Regions from separate parts of the Streptomyces sp. NPDC048671 genome, predicted to be linked through region 1. Evidence: riboswitches for the same ligand, from Rfam matches in the RefSeq annotation. Region 1 holds a riboswitch; the other holds the start of a gene.

Region 1 (7,473 bases):
GCCGGAAGGCGGCAATACGTCCTGTGTACGGCCCTGACCTGGGGTGTCCGAAGCGATGAAGGGGGCTCGCGCGCTCCGGGACGGCTGACCGGAACGATCAGGAATGGAGAAGCGCGGTCAACGGGCCGCGGCTAGCGTGATTGCCAGGCACCGGGCGTCCGGACGCCGAGCGCCGGCCGCGACCGCCGATTCCGCGGCCTCGCCGCCGGCTCGGCGTTACCGTCCGCACCGGGCCGATATGACCCACGAACCACAGGAGCGACCATGACCAGCTCGACCACCCAGGGAATCAAGACCGTGCTGCACCCCGTGTCCGACCTGGCGGCGGCCAAGGCGGTGTACACGGCCCTGCTCGGTGTACAGCCGCAGGCCGACGAGTCCTACTACGTGGGTTTCGAGGCCGGGGGCCAGCACATCGGGCTGGTGCCGGCCGGGGGACAGCAGGGCATGACCTCACCCGTTGCTTACTGGCACGTGCCGGACATCGAGGCGAAGCTGGCCGAGGTCACCGCCGCGGGCGCCACCGTGAAGGATCCCGCGCACGATGTCGGCGGCGGACGCCTGGTGGCCACCGTCACCGACCCCGACGGCAACGTCCTCGGGCTGCTTCAGGACAGCTGAGACCCGACCCGAACCGACGGTCGGATGCCCACGGTGTTCATGACCGCGGGCGAACGCGTGACAGGGGGCCGCCGGGCGGGCCTGCGGCCGTCGCGCCACTCCGGACGGCACCGACGACCGGACGGGCAGGCGGACCGTTGCCACGGCCGCCCCGACGAAGTAGAACCGTGCGTACCGCCCTCGGCCGCTCGGATCGAGCCGGACGACGCCGACGGGGACCGCGATCACGGTCCCGGCCGGCAGAGACAGATGGAGAAAACGATAAACATGGCCACCAGGACGGACGCGCGGTCGCCCGCGCCGCACGCAGCCGACATCCACGACGTGATCCGCGTGCACGGCGCGCGCGTGAACAATCTCAAGGACGTCAGCATCGAGATCCCGAAGCGGCGGCTCACGGTCTTCACCGGTGTTTCCGGCTCGGGAAAGACCTCACTGGTGTTCAACACGATCGCCGCGGAGTCGCAGCGGCTGATCAACGAGACCTACAGCGCCTTCGTGCAGGGCTTCATGCCGACGCTGGCACGGCCCGAGGTCGACGTCCTGGACGGGCTGACCACCGCGATCATCGTCGACCAGCAGAAGCTGGGCGCCGATCCGCGCTCCACGGTCGGCACGGCGACCGACGCCAACGCGATGCTGCGGATCCTCTTCAGCCGGGTCGGGAAGCCGCACATCGGCCCGCCCAGCGCGTACGCCTTCAACGTCCCCTCGGTCCGGGCGAGCGGCGCCATCACCGTCGAACGGGGTGCGAAGAAGGCGGTGAAGGCCACCTTCAACCGCACGGGCGGCATGTGTACGCGCTGCGAGGGCCGGGGCAGCGTCTCCGACATCGACCTCACCCAGCTCTACGACGACTCCAAGTCGCTCGCGGAGGGTGCCTTCACCATCCCCGGCTGGAAGTCGGACAGCTTCTGGACCGTCCGGGTCTACGCCGAATCGGGGCTGCTCGACCCGGACAAGCCGATCCGCAAGTACACCAAGAAGGAGATGCAGGACTTCCTCTACCGGGAGCCGACCAAGGTCAAGGTCGAAGGTGTGAACCTCACCTACGAGGGCCTCATCCCCAAGATCCAGAAGTCGTTCCTGTCCAAGGACAAGGAAGCGCTGCAACCGCACATCCGGGCGTTCGTGGAGCGGGCGGTCACCTTCACCACCTGCCCCGAGTGCGAGGGCACCCGGCTCAGCGAGGGCGCCAGGTCCTCGAAGATCAAGCGGATCAACATCGCCGACGCCTGCGCGATGCAGACCAGCGATCTGGCCGCCTGGGTCCGGGGCCTCGACGAACCCTCGGTGGCACCGCTGCTCACCGCGCTGGGGCAGACCCTCGACTCGTTCGTGGAGATCGGACTCGGCTACCTCGCGCTCGACCGGCCGTCGGGAACGCTGTCGGGGGGCGAGGCGCAGCGCGTCAAGATGATCCGGCACCTCGGGTCCTCGCTCACCGACACCACCTATGTCTTCGACGAGCCCACCGCGGGCCTGCACCCCCACGACATCCAGCGGATGAACAACCTGCTGCTGCGCCTGCGGGACAAGGGCAACACGGTGCTCGTCGTGGAGCACAAGCCGGAGACGATCGCGATCGCCGACCACATCGTCGACCTGGGCCCCGGCGCCGGAACCGCGGGCGGAACCGTCTGCTTCGAGGGCACCGTCGAGGGGCTGCGGGCCGGGGACACCGTCACAGGCCGCCATTTCGACGACCGGGCGACCCTCAAGGACACCCTGCGCAAGCCCACCGGCGCGCTGGAGATCCGCGGCGCGAAGGCGAACAACCTGCGCGGCGTCGACGTCGACATCCCGCTCGGGGTCCTCGCCGTCGTCACCGGGGTCGCCGGTTCCGGCAAGAGCTCGCTGATCCACGGCTCGGTCTCGGGCCTGGACGGGGTGGTGTCGATCGATCAGGGCGCGATCCGCGGCTCGCGACGGAGCAACCCCGCGACGTACACCGGGCTGCTCGACCCGATCCGCAAGGCGTTCGCCAGGGCCAACGACGTGAAGCCGGCGCTGTTCAGCGCCAACTCCGAGGGCGCCTGCCCCGGTTGCAACGGCGCAGGCGTCATCTACAGCGACCTTGCGATGATGGCGGGTGTCTCCACCGTCTGCGAGGAGTGCGAGGGGAAGCGGTTCCAGGCCTCGGTGCTCGAATACCACCTCGGTGGCCGCGACATCAGCGAGGTGCTCGCGATGTCGGTGACCGAGGCCGAGGAGTTCTTCGGCGACGGCAAGGCCCACAATCCGGCCGCGCACCGCGTCCTGGGCAGGCTCGCCGATGTCGGGCTCGGCTACCTCAGCATCGGCCAGCCGCTGACCACCCTGTCCGGCGGTGAGCGGCAACGGCTCAAGCTGGCGACGCACATGGGCGAGAAGGGCGGCATCTACATCCTCGACGAACCGACCACCGGCCTCCACCTCGCTGACGTCGAGCAACTGCTCGGCCTGCTCGACCGGCTCGTGGACTCCGGCAAGTCGGTCATCGTGATCGAGCACCACCAGGCGGTCATGGCGCACGCCGACTGGATCGTCGACCTCGGCCCCGGCGCCGGCCACGACGGCGGCAGGCTCGTCTTCGAGGGCACGCCCGCCGACCTCGTCGCCGACCGCTCCACCCTCACCGGCGAGCACCTCGCGGCCTACGTCGGCGCCTGAGGGAGGCGTTGCCCGAGGTGCTGACCAGTACGTTGCGTTGAACGAGGCGCGACCGGGGCCTTGAACGAGGGGCCGACCGCGGCGTTGACCGGGGCCCTCGCCGGGGCCCCGGTACGTCCGGCTACGCGGGCCGGCGGCCGTCGTCCTGCTCCGGCGTGTCGGGGAAGGCGGGATGGTCGCGGAGGCGGCTCACGTACTCCCGGAGCCGGGGACGGTCGCCCAGGGTGGCCGGGCCGAGACGGACGAGCGCCACCCACAGGTCCACATCCGCGGCCGTCAGTTCCTCGCCCAGTACGTGGGGCCGCAGGGCGAGGCGGTGATTCAGCAGGTCCAGCGCCGCCGATCGCTCCGAGGGCGCGGCGGCCGGGGTGACGTCCCGGTCCAGCAGGTCACGGAGGGCGTCGATGTCCGCGGTGAGGTCCGGCGGGCGCAGAGCGGAGGGGCAGGCCTCGTCATGGCCGGACAGCAGGCCCGCGAGGTCGCGCAGGATGTCCGGGGTGTGGTTGCTGACGATGCGTCCGCTCCACCGGTCGCACAGCGCGGGCGCCGTCAGCGGTCCGTCGTAGTGGTGCATCGTGGCCTCGTAAGCGCTGCGCAGTGAGGCGAACGCGGCCGGTGTCTCGGCGGGGTGCCCCAGGAGTGTGGTGGCGACCGAGTCCTTGAGGCCGAGCAGGCCGAGAGTGATCGAGACGCGGAGCGAGCGCGGACAACTCGCCGACAGGAAAAGCTCGTAGCGGTGCGGTGCCGGGTAGAAGCCGCCGGCCAGACCGACGCCGATACGGCTGTGGATACGGGAGGGCTGCACGGCAGCCGCGAGACGAAGGGGCGCGGCGCACGGAACCGGCCCGGAGGAAATCGCGCCGCACGTGAGCGAGTTGCCCGTGCCTGAACTGCGCGAACCGGAGCTGCGTGAAGTGGGCTTACGTGAACTGGAACTGCGCGAAGCTGTCTCGGGCATGACTCTCCTATGGGAATCCCGGTGGGAATCCCTGCGGGAACGAGGAAGCCACCGCCGCCTTGTGGGCACCAGCGGCCGGATGTGGACTGACTGCGCTCTCGTACCGGTCCGGACTGGATCGAGCGGTCCGGTACGCGTCCGGAGTTTTCCGGGCTAGTAAGCGCTGGAGACACGCAGCAGATCGATGTGCAGGCGCCTCGTCAAGCCGTTCCTGGACAATTCCCACCGGTTCCGACTTCGGGGCTCGCGAGACGCGAGGCCACGCTTGTCCCGCCGCACCGGCGGGACCCGGTCGTCACCCGGGGCACCCCGTCGCGGTGGAAGGGTTGCCTGCCAGCGGGCCGGGGCCGATAACCACCTGAGCAGGGGAATCCCGCACAGGAGGCGCTGACAATCGTGACCGTCCATGTCAGTTTCGGTGCGCCACGTGACGCCGTCAAGAAGGCCGGACGGGCCGTCTCGCCTGGTGGTCACCGGCGTTGACAATTCCTTTCGGGCCGTGCCTAACTTGCGGCGCGGAACGGTCGTGAGCGTCGGCGGGAACCCACGGTGTGCCGGCCGGCAGCCCTCGTACAGCGGTGGGGTGCCCAGGTTCGGACCGGACCGGATGACGTTCGGCAGACGTGTAGGCCCCACGGGGCGGAATGGTGACGGTGAGAGCGATGGACGCAGCTGAGGGGATGGCTGCCTGGCGGTCCCGCGGCCGCGTCCTGCTGCTGTGCGCTGACCGCTCCGTCGACCTGCAGCGCGTCAACAGCGCGCTGTGTACGGTCGCTTCTCGCATTCTCTGTCAAGCCTGACGGCTTTTCGGGCCTCTTCCTTCTGAGCCCCAGCCTTCCGGGCCTCTGTCCTGCGAGTTCCTGACGTCCACCGCTGTCGCGGTGTGCCCTCTCCCCGCCCGGCCCCCGTCCCGTGCCGTGTGCCGCGTCGCGCCGATTCGTCCCCGATCGGTGCGGCGACGCCGCTGTCCGCGGTCCGGGCTGCCCGAATCCGCTGGAGCCCTCCGTGAGTGAATCTCCTGGCATCGCTGTGTCCTCCGGATCAGCGCCGCCCGCCGAGGCGGTCCCCCGCCGCCACCCGCCCGCCGCATCGAAGCCCCTGGCGGCGCAGCGGGTCCTTCCCCTCCTGCGTCCCGGCCGCTGGATCATCACAGCCGTCGTGCTCGTGCTGGTCGCCCAGATCGTCCACGGCCTGGTGACCAATCCCTTCTACCAGTGGGACCGGTTCTCGTACTGGTTCCTGCGGCCCACGATCCTCGAAGGCCTGCTCATCACCCTCGAAGTCGCCGTGTACAGCGCTGCTCTGGGGCTGCTCGGCGGTGTGCTGCTGGCACTGGCCAGGCTCTCGCCGAGCCCGGTGCTGCGCGCGGTCAGCTGGGTCTACACCTGGCTGTTCCGATCGGTGCCGCTGATCGTGGTCCTGCTGTTCCTCTACAACTTCAGCGCGCTCTACCGCACGCTGAGCCTCGGAGTGCCGTTCGGCCCGGCGTTCTTCACCTTCGACGAGTCCCGCCTCGCCACCGACATGGTCGTCGCCGTCATCGGTCTGAGCCTCAATGAGGCGGCGTACGCCTCCGAAGTGGTCCGCGGCGGCATCCTCTCCGTCGACCAGGGCCAGCACGAGGCGGCCTCGGCCCTCGGCCTCCCGAAGCGCTACCAGTTTGCGAAGATCGTCTTTCCGCAGGCCCTGCGCTCCATCACCCCGAACTACGTCAACCAGCTGATCGGCCTGATCAAGGGCACCTCGCTGGTCTTCTACGTCTCGCTGCTCGACCTGTTCGGCTCCGTGCAGAGCATGGGCAGCACCTACCCCGGCGACATCGTGCCGCTGCTGCTGGTGGCCACCGCCTGGTACCTGATTCTCACCAGCGTCGTGTCCGTCATCCAGTTCTACGTCGAGCGGCACTACTCACGGGGCGCGCTGCGCACCCTGCCGCCGACCCCGTTGCAGAAGCTGCGGACCGGCCTCGGTGATCTGCGGGCCCGGGTCCGGAAGGAGACGGCGATATGAGCGCCGAGGCGACCGAGCAGACCGAGGCGGCCAACGGGGTGCTCGCGGTACGTCCCGCCGCGGTCGAGGTGCACGACGTGCACAAGTGGTACGGATCCCAACGCGTCCTGGAAGGCGTGACGCTGACCGTGCGACCCGGCGAGGTCACGGTTGTCCTGGGGCCGTCCGGCTCCGGCAAATCCACGCTCCTGCGGGTGATCAACCACCTGGAGAAGCCCGAGATCGGCCATGTCAGCCTGAACGGCGAGCTGATCGGCGTACGCAGGCACCGCGGTCGCCTCAAGGAGCTGAGCGAGCGGGCCATCCTGGCGCAGCGCGGCCGGATCGGGTTCGTCTTCCAGAACTTCAATCTCTTCCCGCACCTGACCGTGCTGGACAACGTGGCCGCGGCTCCGGTGGCGACCGGAAAGCTCACCAGGCCCGAGGCGCGGGAACTGGCCCGCGGCCTCCTCGCCCGCGTGGGGCTCGCGGACCGGACCGCCGCCTACCCCCGGCAGCTGTCCGGCGGGCAGCAACAGCGCGTGGCCATCGCCCGCGCCCTCGCCCTGCGGCCCGGGGTCATCCTCTTCGACGAGCCGACGTCCGCGCTCGACCCCGAGCTGGTCGGCGAGGTGCTGGCCGTGATCAAGGACCTGGCCGGCAGCGGAACGACCCTCCTGGTCGTCACGCACGAGATCGGGTTCGCCCGTGAGGTCGCCGACCGGGTCGTCTTCATGGACGCGGGCCAAATCGTCGAACAGGGCCCGCCCGAGCAGCTGCTGGACCACCCGCAGCACGCGCGGACCAGGGACTTCCTGAGCAAGGTGCTCTGATCCCGTCACCTCTGATCCCGTCACCTCTGACCCCATCACCTCTGACCCCATCACTCCTTATCCCGGCACCCACTCCACGGCGCGCCCCCGCCCGTACGCCCTCACCGCACCCGACAAGGACAGCCACCATGCGCACCCTCACCCCCTCCATCGGCCTCCGCAGCAGATTCCTCCGCGGCGTCACCGCCTCCGCGGCCGTCGCCTCTCTCGCCGCCGGGCTCGCCGCGTGCGGCGGTGCGGGTGACGCCGCGACCAGGACCGACAGCGCGCCGGCCGGAACGGTCACCGTCGGCGCACTCTCCAACGGCGCCGCCGAGGAGACCGAGCTCAAGGTGCCCGAGGTGAAGTCGATCAGCGCCGGGCTTCCCAAGTCGGTTGCGGAGAAAGGCACGTTGGTGCTCGGCGTGGGCGCGCTGCCGG
Region 2 (7,473 bases), on a different contig from region 1:
CAAGGTCAGCTGCACACCCTCACCGCGCACGAGCAGTACACGCCGGTCGAACTCGGCCCGCTGGTCGACGAGAACGGCGTCAAGCGCAAGGTGTCGCCGCTGGAGAAGCTGCGGGCCAAGCTCAGCAAGGGCTACTACGGCGAGAACAACCAGATCGTCAAGCCCTCCGCCGAGGAGTACAAGGAGATCACCGACGGCCACGGCCACCACTGATCACCTGAACTGATCGCCACAGCGGGAGCCCCGCCCATCCATACGATGGACGGGGCTCTTCGCTGTCCCCGGCGCTCGATAGGGTGGTCACATCCCTTTATCGGCTGTGGACCCCAGGAGCGGACCATGAACGTTGTGACCCCGGTCGGCGGCGACAGCGTGGCGGCTCGTTCCTGGCCCGGCGTGCTGACCCCGCTGCTGCGCGGCGAGGACCTGAGCGCCGACGACACCGCGTGGGCGATGGACCGCATCATGAGCGGTGAGGCGACCGACGTGCAGATCGCCGGCTTCGCGGTGGCCCTGCGCGCCAAGGGCGAGACCGTCACGGAGGTCACCGGTCTGGTCCGTGCCATGTACGAGCACGCCACCACCATCCACGTGCCCGGCCGTACGGTCGACATCGTCGGCACCGGCGGCGACATGGCCAAGACGGTCAACATCTCCACCATGTCCGCCATCGTCGTGGCGGGGGCCGGGGCCAAGGTCGTCAAGCACGGCAACCGCGCCTCCTCCTCGGCCAGCGGCTCCTCCGACGTCCTGGGCAAGCTCGGCGTCAACCTGGATCTGCCGCCGCAGCGCGTGGTCGAGGTGGCCGAGGAAGCGGGCATCACCTTCTGTTTCGCGGTGAAGTTCCACCCCGCCCTGCGGTACGCGGCGAAGGCACGGTCCGAGCTGGGCGCCCCGACCACCTTCAACATCCTCGGCCCGCTCACCAATCCGGCCCAGGTCCGCTCCCAGGCCATCGGCGTCGCCGACCTGCGGATGGCGCCCATCGTCGCGGGCGTGCTCGCCGAACGGGGCAACTCCGCGCTGGTCTTCCGCGGTGACGACGGCCTGGACGAGCTGACCACCACCGCGACCTCCCGCGTCTGGGTGGCCCGGGACGGCGTCGTGCGCGAGCAGGCCTTCGACCCGCGCGATGTCGGCCTGGACCTGGTGCCGGTGGAAGCGCTGCGCGGCGCCGACGCCTCGTACAACGCCGATGTGGCCCGCCGGCTGCTGGCCGGCGAGACCGGTCCCGTACGGGACGCCGTCCTGCTCAACGCGGCGGCGGCCCTGGTGGCGCTGGACCAGGGGGAGGGCACGCTCACCGAGCAGCTCGCCGCCGGTATCGCGAAGGCCGCCGAGTCCATCGACTCCGGGTCCGCCGGGCGCGTGCTGGAGAGATGGGTCAGGGCCAGCAACGCCTGAGCGTACGGAAGGTGAAGCGGGGCGCGGTCCAGATCATGGACCGCGCCTTGCGCGTTCCGGCACGTATGGCAAGATGCTGGGCAGGTCATGAGTGACAGCGACTACGGCCCCGGCCCGCTGTCCGGCAACCCTCCGTCCGTGGCGGGGTGCCCCGGGTGAAGACCAGGCCGTAGGCAGCGAGGTCTGCGGCAAGCGCGGACCCCTCGACGTCGTGAGATGTCCACCCGTGGGGTCCTGGTCCTCAGGGAGCCTCTGTGAGCAAGCGAATGCGATAGGGCGTTTCGGCCCTCCTCCGCACACCCTCTTTTCTTCCTTCCGTGCTGCCGCGTATCCGCGGGCACGCGGAATTCGCCTGCCTGTTACGGGAGTCCGTCATGTCTGTCTTCACCGCTGCCGCCGACCAGTCCATTTGTGCCCCTCTGCCGGTTCTGGGCAAGGATGTGACGGTCCCGCTGGTGACCGGCGGTGAGGTCGCCTACGCCGCGCTGGACTACGCCGCCAGCGCCCCGGCCCTGCAGCGGGTGTGGGACGACGTCGCCGCGTACGCGCCGTACTACGGCAGCGTCCACCGCGGCGCCGGCTACCTCTCGCAGCTCTCCACGGACCTTTTCGAGTCCAGCCGCGTCACCGTCGCGGAGTTCCTCGGCTGCCGCGCCGACGACCAGGTGATCTTCACCCGGTCGACCACCGACTCGCTCAACCTGCTGGCCGCCGCGGTCCCCGCCGACTGCCAGGTCTTCGTCTTCGAGACCGAGCACCACGCGTCGCTGCTGCCCTGGCGCGACGCCCGGGTGACCTACCTGAACGCCCCGCGCACCCCCGCCCAGGCCGTCGCCACGCTGGAGCGGGCACTCGCCGACCGCGACCCCTACGGCCCCGCGCTGGTCTGCGTCACCGGCGCCTCCAACGTCACCGGTGAGCTGTGGCCGGTCAAGGAACTCGCCGCCGCCGCGCACGCCCACGGCGCGCGGATCGTGCTGGACGCCGCGCAGCTGGCCCCGCACCACCCCGTCGACATCACCGAGCTGGACGTGGACTGGGTCGCCTTCTCCGGGCACAAGCTGTACGCGCCGTTCGGCTCGGGCGTCCTGGCCGGCCGCTCCGACTGGCTGCGCGACGCCGAGCCCTACCTGGCCGGCGGCGGCGCCTCCCGCAAGGTCGCCCGGCGCACCGGCGGCGGGGTGGACGTCGAGTGGCACACCACCGCCGCCCGCCACGAGGCCGGATCCCCCAACGTCATCGGCGTCTACTCCATCGCCTCCGCCTGCAAGGCGCTCACCGAGGCCGGATTCGAGGGCTTGGTCGCCCGGGAGCAGCAGCTCGTCACCGCGGTCCGCGCCGGCCTCGCCGAGGTCCCCGAGGTCAAGGTGCTCTCGCTGTTCGGCGACGACGCCCCGCGGGTCGGCGTCATCTCCTTCGTCGTGGAGGGCTGGAACAGCTCGCACTTCGCCGCGGCGCTCTCCGCCGAGTACGGCATCGGGGTGCGCGACGGACTGTTCTGCGCCCACCCGCTGGTGCGCACCCTGCTCGGCAGCGACCCGCAGGACATCGGTGAGTGCGGTGCGCCGGAGGCCGAGCCGGGCGAGAGGTCGCTCAACGCGATCCGGGTCAGCTTCGGTGCCGGTACGCCGGACGAGCACATCGAGCGCTTCGTGCGGGCGGTCAGGGAACTGGTGAGCGAGGGCGCCCAGTGGAAGTACCGCACCGAGGACGGCCGTTGCGTCCCGGACCGGGGCACCGCCCAGGTCCGAGGGGCGTGAAACACGTTCGGCCGGGTACGGACAGCTGTCCGTACCCGGCCGAACCCATGTACCTATGCGTCCAGGCCGATGGCGAAGGCCGCCTCCAGGTCGTGCTGCGAGTACGTACGGAACGCCACGTGGGTGTCGGTCCCCTCGACGCCGGGGATCTTGCTGATCCGGCCGGGGATGACGTCGGCCAGATCGTCGTGCTTGGCCACCCGGACCATGGCGATCAGGTCGTACGTACCGGTGACCGAGAAGACCTCGCTGACGCTGTCCAGCGCCGCGACGGCCTCGGCGATCTCGGGGATCCGGTCCACGCTGGTTTTGATGAGCACGATCGCGGTGATCACGGCTGGCTTTCTCCCTCGGTGGCGACTGGAGATCTCACTCTAGCGTCACGCCGGTAGCGCCCCCAGGCGTAGAGGAAGCCGATGGCGAAGCCGACCACATGGGCGAGATAGGCCACGCCGGGGCCGCTGCCCGCACCCTCGGCGGCCAGCCACTGGAGCACGAACCAGAAGATCAGCACGATCCAGGCGGGGAAGCGCAGCGGCAGGAAGAGCAGGAACGGGAACACGCTGGTGACCCGGGCCCTGGGGAAGAGGTAGAGGAAGGCGCCCAGCACCGCCGAGATCGCCCCCGACGCGCCGACGAGTGTCTGGTCGGACGTGGCGTGCGCGGCCGCGTAGGCGAGCAGCGCGAGGTAGCCGCAGCCGAGGTAGAAGAACGCGAACTCGGTGTGGCCCATGCGCTCCTCGGCCATCGCTCCGAACACGTACAGGAACAGTATGTTGCCGAGCAGATGCAGCCAGCTGCCGTGCACGAAGAGCGCGGTCAGCGGAGTGAGCAGGGCGTGTGCGGAGCCGTCCCACAGTTCGCTCGGGATCACGCCCCAGCGCTCGAAGTACCCGGCCTGGGCGGACAGCAGGGCGTCCGCGCCGCCGTACACCGGGTTGAGCCCGGAGAGCGGGCTGATCGCGAAGACCACGCAGCACAGGGCGATGAGGGCGTACGTCACCGGCGGTCCGCCCGAGGTGGCCGCCCGCAGGAGTCTGCCGGCCGCAGCCCGCCGATCGATCATGAACAGAGCATGGCTCAAGCGGAGGGAACCGGACAGACCGCCTCGCCGTGCCGGTGGTATGCGGCGAGGCCGTAGGGTTACGGCAGGACATCCGCAGTTCGACGGCGCACCGCGAAGATCCTTTAAGTGGCAGCACGAGGCCCGACGAAAGAGGACGCAACGATGACGACGGTTCCCCAGCCGACCGAGGCGACCCGCTGGCGCTGCACGCTCTGCGGAAACCTCACGCGATTCGACGTGACGCGCTCCTCCAAGGTAGTCGAATACGTCCATCTCGACCTGGCCGGGGAATCGAGCGTCGAGGAACGCGAGGTGGTCAGTGAGACCATCGAGTCGGTGCGCTGTCGTTGGTGCAACGCGGTGGACCAGATCGAGCTAGTGGACAGGCCGGGTGCCGACTCCTGACGGGGCCGTGCGGACATACAGTTTGAGGTGACGGATGGTGGAGCAGCCCGCTGGCGGCGCCGCGTCGGCCGATGCGGCCGACGATGCCGTGGAGGTGCTCGACCGTCCGCTGCCCGAAGGCGTACGGCGTCGGGTCGTCGCGCTGGTCTCGGACGCGTTCGGCGGCCTCACGGTCACCGAACTCCCGGCTCAGCTCAGACAGTACGCCCGTTTCACGCCGAACCGGCGTGCCAAGTTCGCCGGGAACGCGATGGCGGCCGCCCTGGAGGGCGACGCGTCGTTCCGCCGGCGCATCGGTGAACGGCTGAGGGAGACCCAGCCGGAGCTGAGCGCCGCCCTGGAGGCGGGCTCGCCGCCCGCTGCCGCCGACCCCGTCGATGTGGCCGCCGCGGCCTATGTGCTGCGGCCGGCCGGCTGGGTGAAGCTCCTCGCGGCCGCGGGCGAGGAGGCCGAGCGGGCCGGCGCCGAGCGGGTGGACGACGAGACCCGGCGCGAACTGGAACGGCTGCGCGAGGAACTCGTCCAGGCCCGCGCCCAGACGAGGAGCGAGACCGAACGGCTCCGCGGCGACCTCGACGCGGCCCGCAAGGAGGCCGAGTCGCTCCAGCGCAAACTGCGCAGCGCGGCCAACGAGGTGAAGCGCGGCGAGGCCGCGCTGCGCCGGGGCCGGACCGAGAGCGACGCCGTACGGGCCGAGGCGGCCGTGCAGGTGTCCGCCGCGGAGAGCGAGACCCGGAGGCTGCGGGCGCGGCTCAGCGAGGCGGAGGCGTCCGTCGAGGCGGGACGCCGGGCCGCGCGTGAGGGCCGGTCGGTCGAGGACATGCGGCTGCGGCTGCTGCTCGACACGGTGCTCGAAGCGGCCGGCGGACTGCGGCGCGAACTGGCGCTGCCGCCCTCCTCGATGCGTCCCGCGGACACCGTCGACGCCGTCGAGCCGGGCCGGATGTCCCCCAAGGACATCGCCGCCAGAGCCCTTTCGGACACCGATCCTGCGCTGTTGGACCAACTGCTCGCGCTGCCGCAGGCGCATCTGATCGTGGACGGCTACAACGTCACCAAGACCGGCTATCCGCAGATGCCGCTGGAGAAGCAGCGGCTGCGGCTGCTGGGCGGTCTGTCGGTGCTCGCCGCCCAGACGGGCGCCGAGATGACCTGCGTCTTCGACGGGGCCGAACTGGCCGCTCCGGTACTGCTCGCGCCGCCCCGGGGAGTGCGGGTGCTGTTCAGCAGGGCCGGGGTCACCGCGGACGAGCTCATCCGGCAGCTCGCCCGTGCCGAACCGTCCGGGCGGCCCGTCGTGGTGGTCTCCACCGACCGCGAGGTGGCCGACGGAGTGGCGAAGGCGGGGGCCAGGCCCGTTGCGTCCCTCTTGCTCCTGAAGCGGCTTTCGCGCGTTTAGCGAGACTTGTTGCGGCGTGTCGGAAATTACGGAACGGGCCGTCAATTCGCCGCTACACGCAGTGTGGTGTGGGTAAAGAAGTACCGGCTGTGACGAGATTTTTCCTGCGAGGATTTGAACTGATCACAGGATGGTCACTATGGTCGGGCCTCGAACCTTCGCACGGTTGATCACCCACCCGGGGTGGCAGTGAAGGAACCGCCGAGTCCGTGATCCATACGGAGCCGGGGATGTGTGTCCCCCACAGCCCGGTAGGCGGCTCACGGAAGAAGGAGCTCGCCTTCGTGGCGTCCCACCGTCGTCCCAAGAACCCGAGCCGCGCCCGTGTGACCGTGCTCACCGCGACCGCCGCCGCGGCCGTGGCCCTGACCTCCCAGGCCGCTCACGCCGACCCCAAGCCGACCAAGAGCGAGGTCAAGGAGAAGGTCGACAAGCTCTACCACGAGGCGGAGACGGCCACCGAGCAGTACAGCGGGGCCAAGGAGAAGCAGGAGAAGCTCGAAAAGCAGGTCGGCGCGCTGCAGGACAAGGTGGCCCGCGGCCAGGAGGAGCTCAACACGCTCCGCTCCGGCCTCGGTTCGCTCGCCGCCGCGCAGTACCGCTCCGGCGGCATCGACCCCTCCGTGCAGCTCTTCCTCGCCTCGGACCCGGACAGCTTCCTCGACCAGGCCTCCGCCCTGGATCAGCTGACGGCCAAGCAGGCCGAGTCGATGCAGAAGATCCAGGAGAAGCAGCGGTCCCTCGCGCAGGAGCGCAAGGAGGCCCAGAACAAGCTGAGCGACCTCGCGGACGTCCGCAAGACGCTCGGTGAGAAGAAGAAGAAGCAGCAGGGCAAGCTCGCCGAGGCGCAGAAGGTGCTCAACACCCTGACCGCCGCCGAGCGCGAGAAGATGCGCAAGGACGACGTGCGGGCCAGCCGCGACGCGGGCGACCGCGTGGAACTCGGCAACGAGGCCCCGGCCTCCGGTCTCGGCGGGGCCGCCCTCCAGGCCGCCTCCACGCAGGTCGGCAAGCCGTACGTCTCCGGCGGCACGGGCCCCAGCTCCTACGACTGCTCGGGCCTGACCCAGTGGGCCTACGCCCAGGCCGGTGCCCAGATCACCCGCACCACGTACACCCAGATCAACCAGGGCACCCAGATCGCGCGCAGCCAGCTCAAGCCGGGCGACCTCGTCTTCTTCAGCAACACCTCGCACGTGGCGCTCTACGCGGGCAACAACACCGTGCTGCACGCCCCGAAGCCGGGCGCCGTGGTCCGCTTCGAGTCGATGAACACCGTCGGCGCCTACCAGACCGCCGTGCGCATCTGATCACCCCCGAACGGGCGAATTCCCGCGCCCCGTACTGACCGCCCGCCCCGCCGGAGACCACAGGTCACCGGCGGGGCGCCGTCATTTGTGCCTCCCGTCCGCCCGGCGCGGCCTTTGTCCGCTGTGTGA

What was found. A riboswitch is a leader RNA that binds a small molecule or an ion and turns the genes downstream of it on or off. The one in region 1 is predicted to bind S-adenosylmethionine.
Region 2: it holds a riboswitch for S-adenosylmethionine, as region 1 does, so the genes downstream of both, ACZ6S6_RS01895 (aminotransferase class V-fold PLP-dependent enzyme) here and ACZ6S6_RS10235 (amino acid ABC transporter permease) in region 1, are expected to answer to the same signal.

Annotation. Positions count from the first base shown of each region.
Region 1 is NZ_JBVJHB010000004.1:286,889-294,361, reverse strand. Features, by position in the region: gene ACZ6S6_RS10250 (VOC family protein) at 265-621, shown strand; gene ACZ6S6_RS10245 (ATP-binding cassette domain-containing protein) at 889-3,273, shown strand; gene ACZ6S6_RS10240 (glutathione S-transferase C-terminal domain-containing protein) at 3,395-4,078, opposite strand; SAM riboswitch class IV at 4,488-4,633, opposite strand; SAM riboswitch class IV at 4,754-4,861, shown strand; gene ACZ6S6_RS10235 (amino acid ABC transporter permease) at 5,237-6,241, shown strand; gene ACZ6S6_RS10230 (amino acid ABC transporter ATP-binding protein) at 6,238-7,053, shown strand; gene ACZ6S6_RS10225 (ABC transporter substrate-binding protein) at 7,182-7,473, shown strand, end outside.
Region 2 is NZ_JBVJHB010000001.1:396,826-404,298, reverse strand. Features, by position in the region: gene qcrB (cytochrome bc1 complex cytochrome b subunit) at 1-213, shown strand, start outside; gene trpD (anthranilate phosphoribosyltransferase) at 340-1,404, shown strand; SAM riboswitch class IV at 1,488-1,605, shown strand; gene ACZ6S6_RS01895 (aminotransferase class V-fold PLP-dependent enzyme) at 1,779-3,164, shown strand; gene ACZ6S6_RS01890 (Lrp/AsnC family transcriptional regulator) at 3,218-3,499, opposite strand; gene ACZ6S6_RS01885 (rhomboid family intramembrane serine protease) at 3,496-4,230, opposite strand; gene ACZ6S6_RS01880 (hypothetical protein) at 4,393-4,635, shown strand; gene ACZ6S6_RS01875 (NYN domain-containing protein) at 4,673-6,034, shown strand; gene ACZ6S6_RS01870 (C40 family peptidase) at 6,319-7,344, shown strand.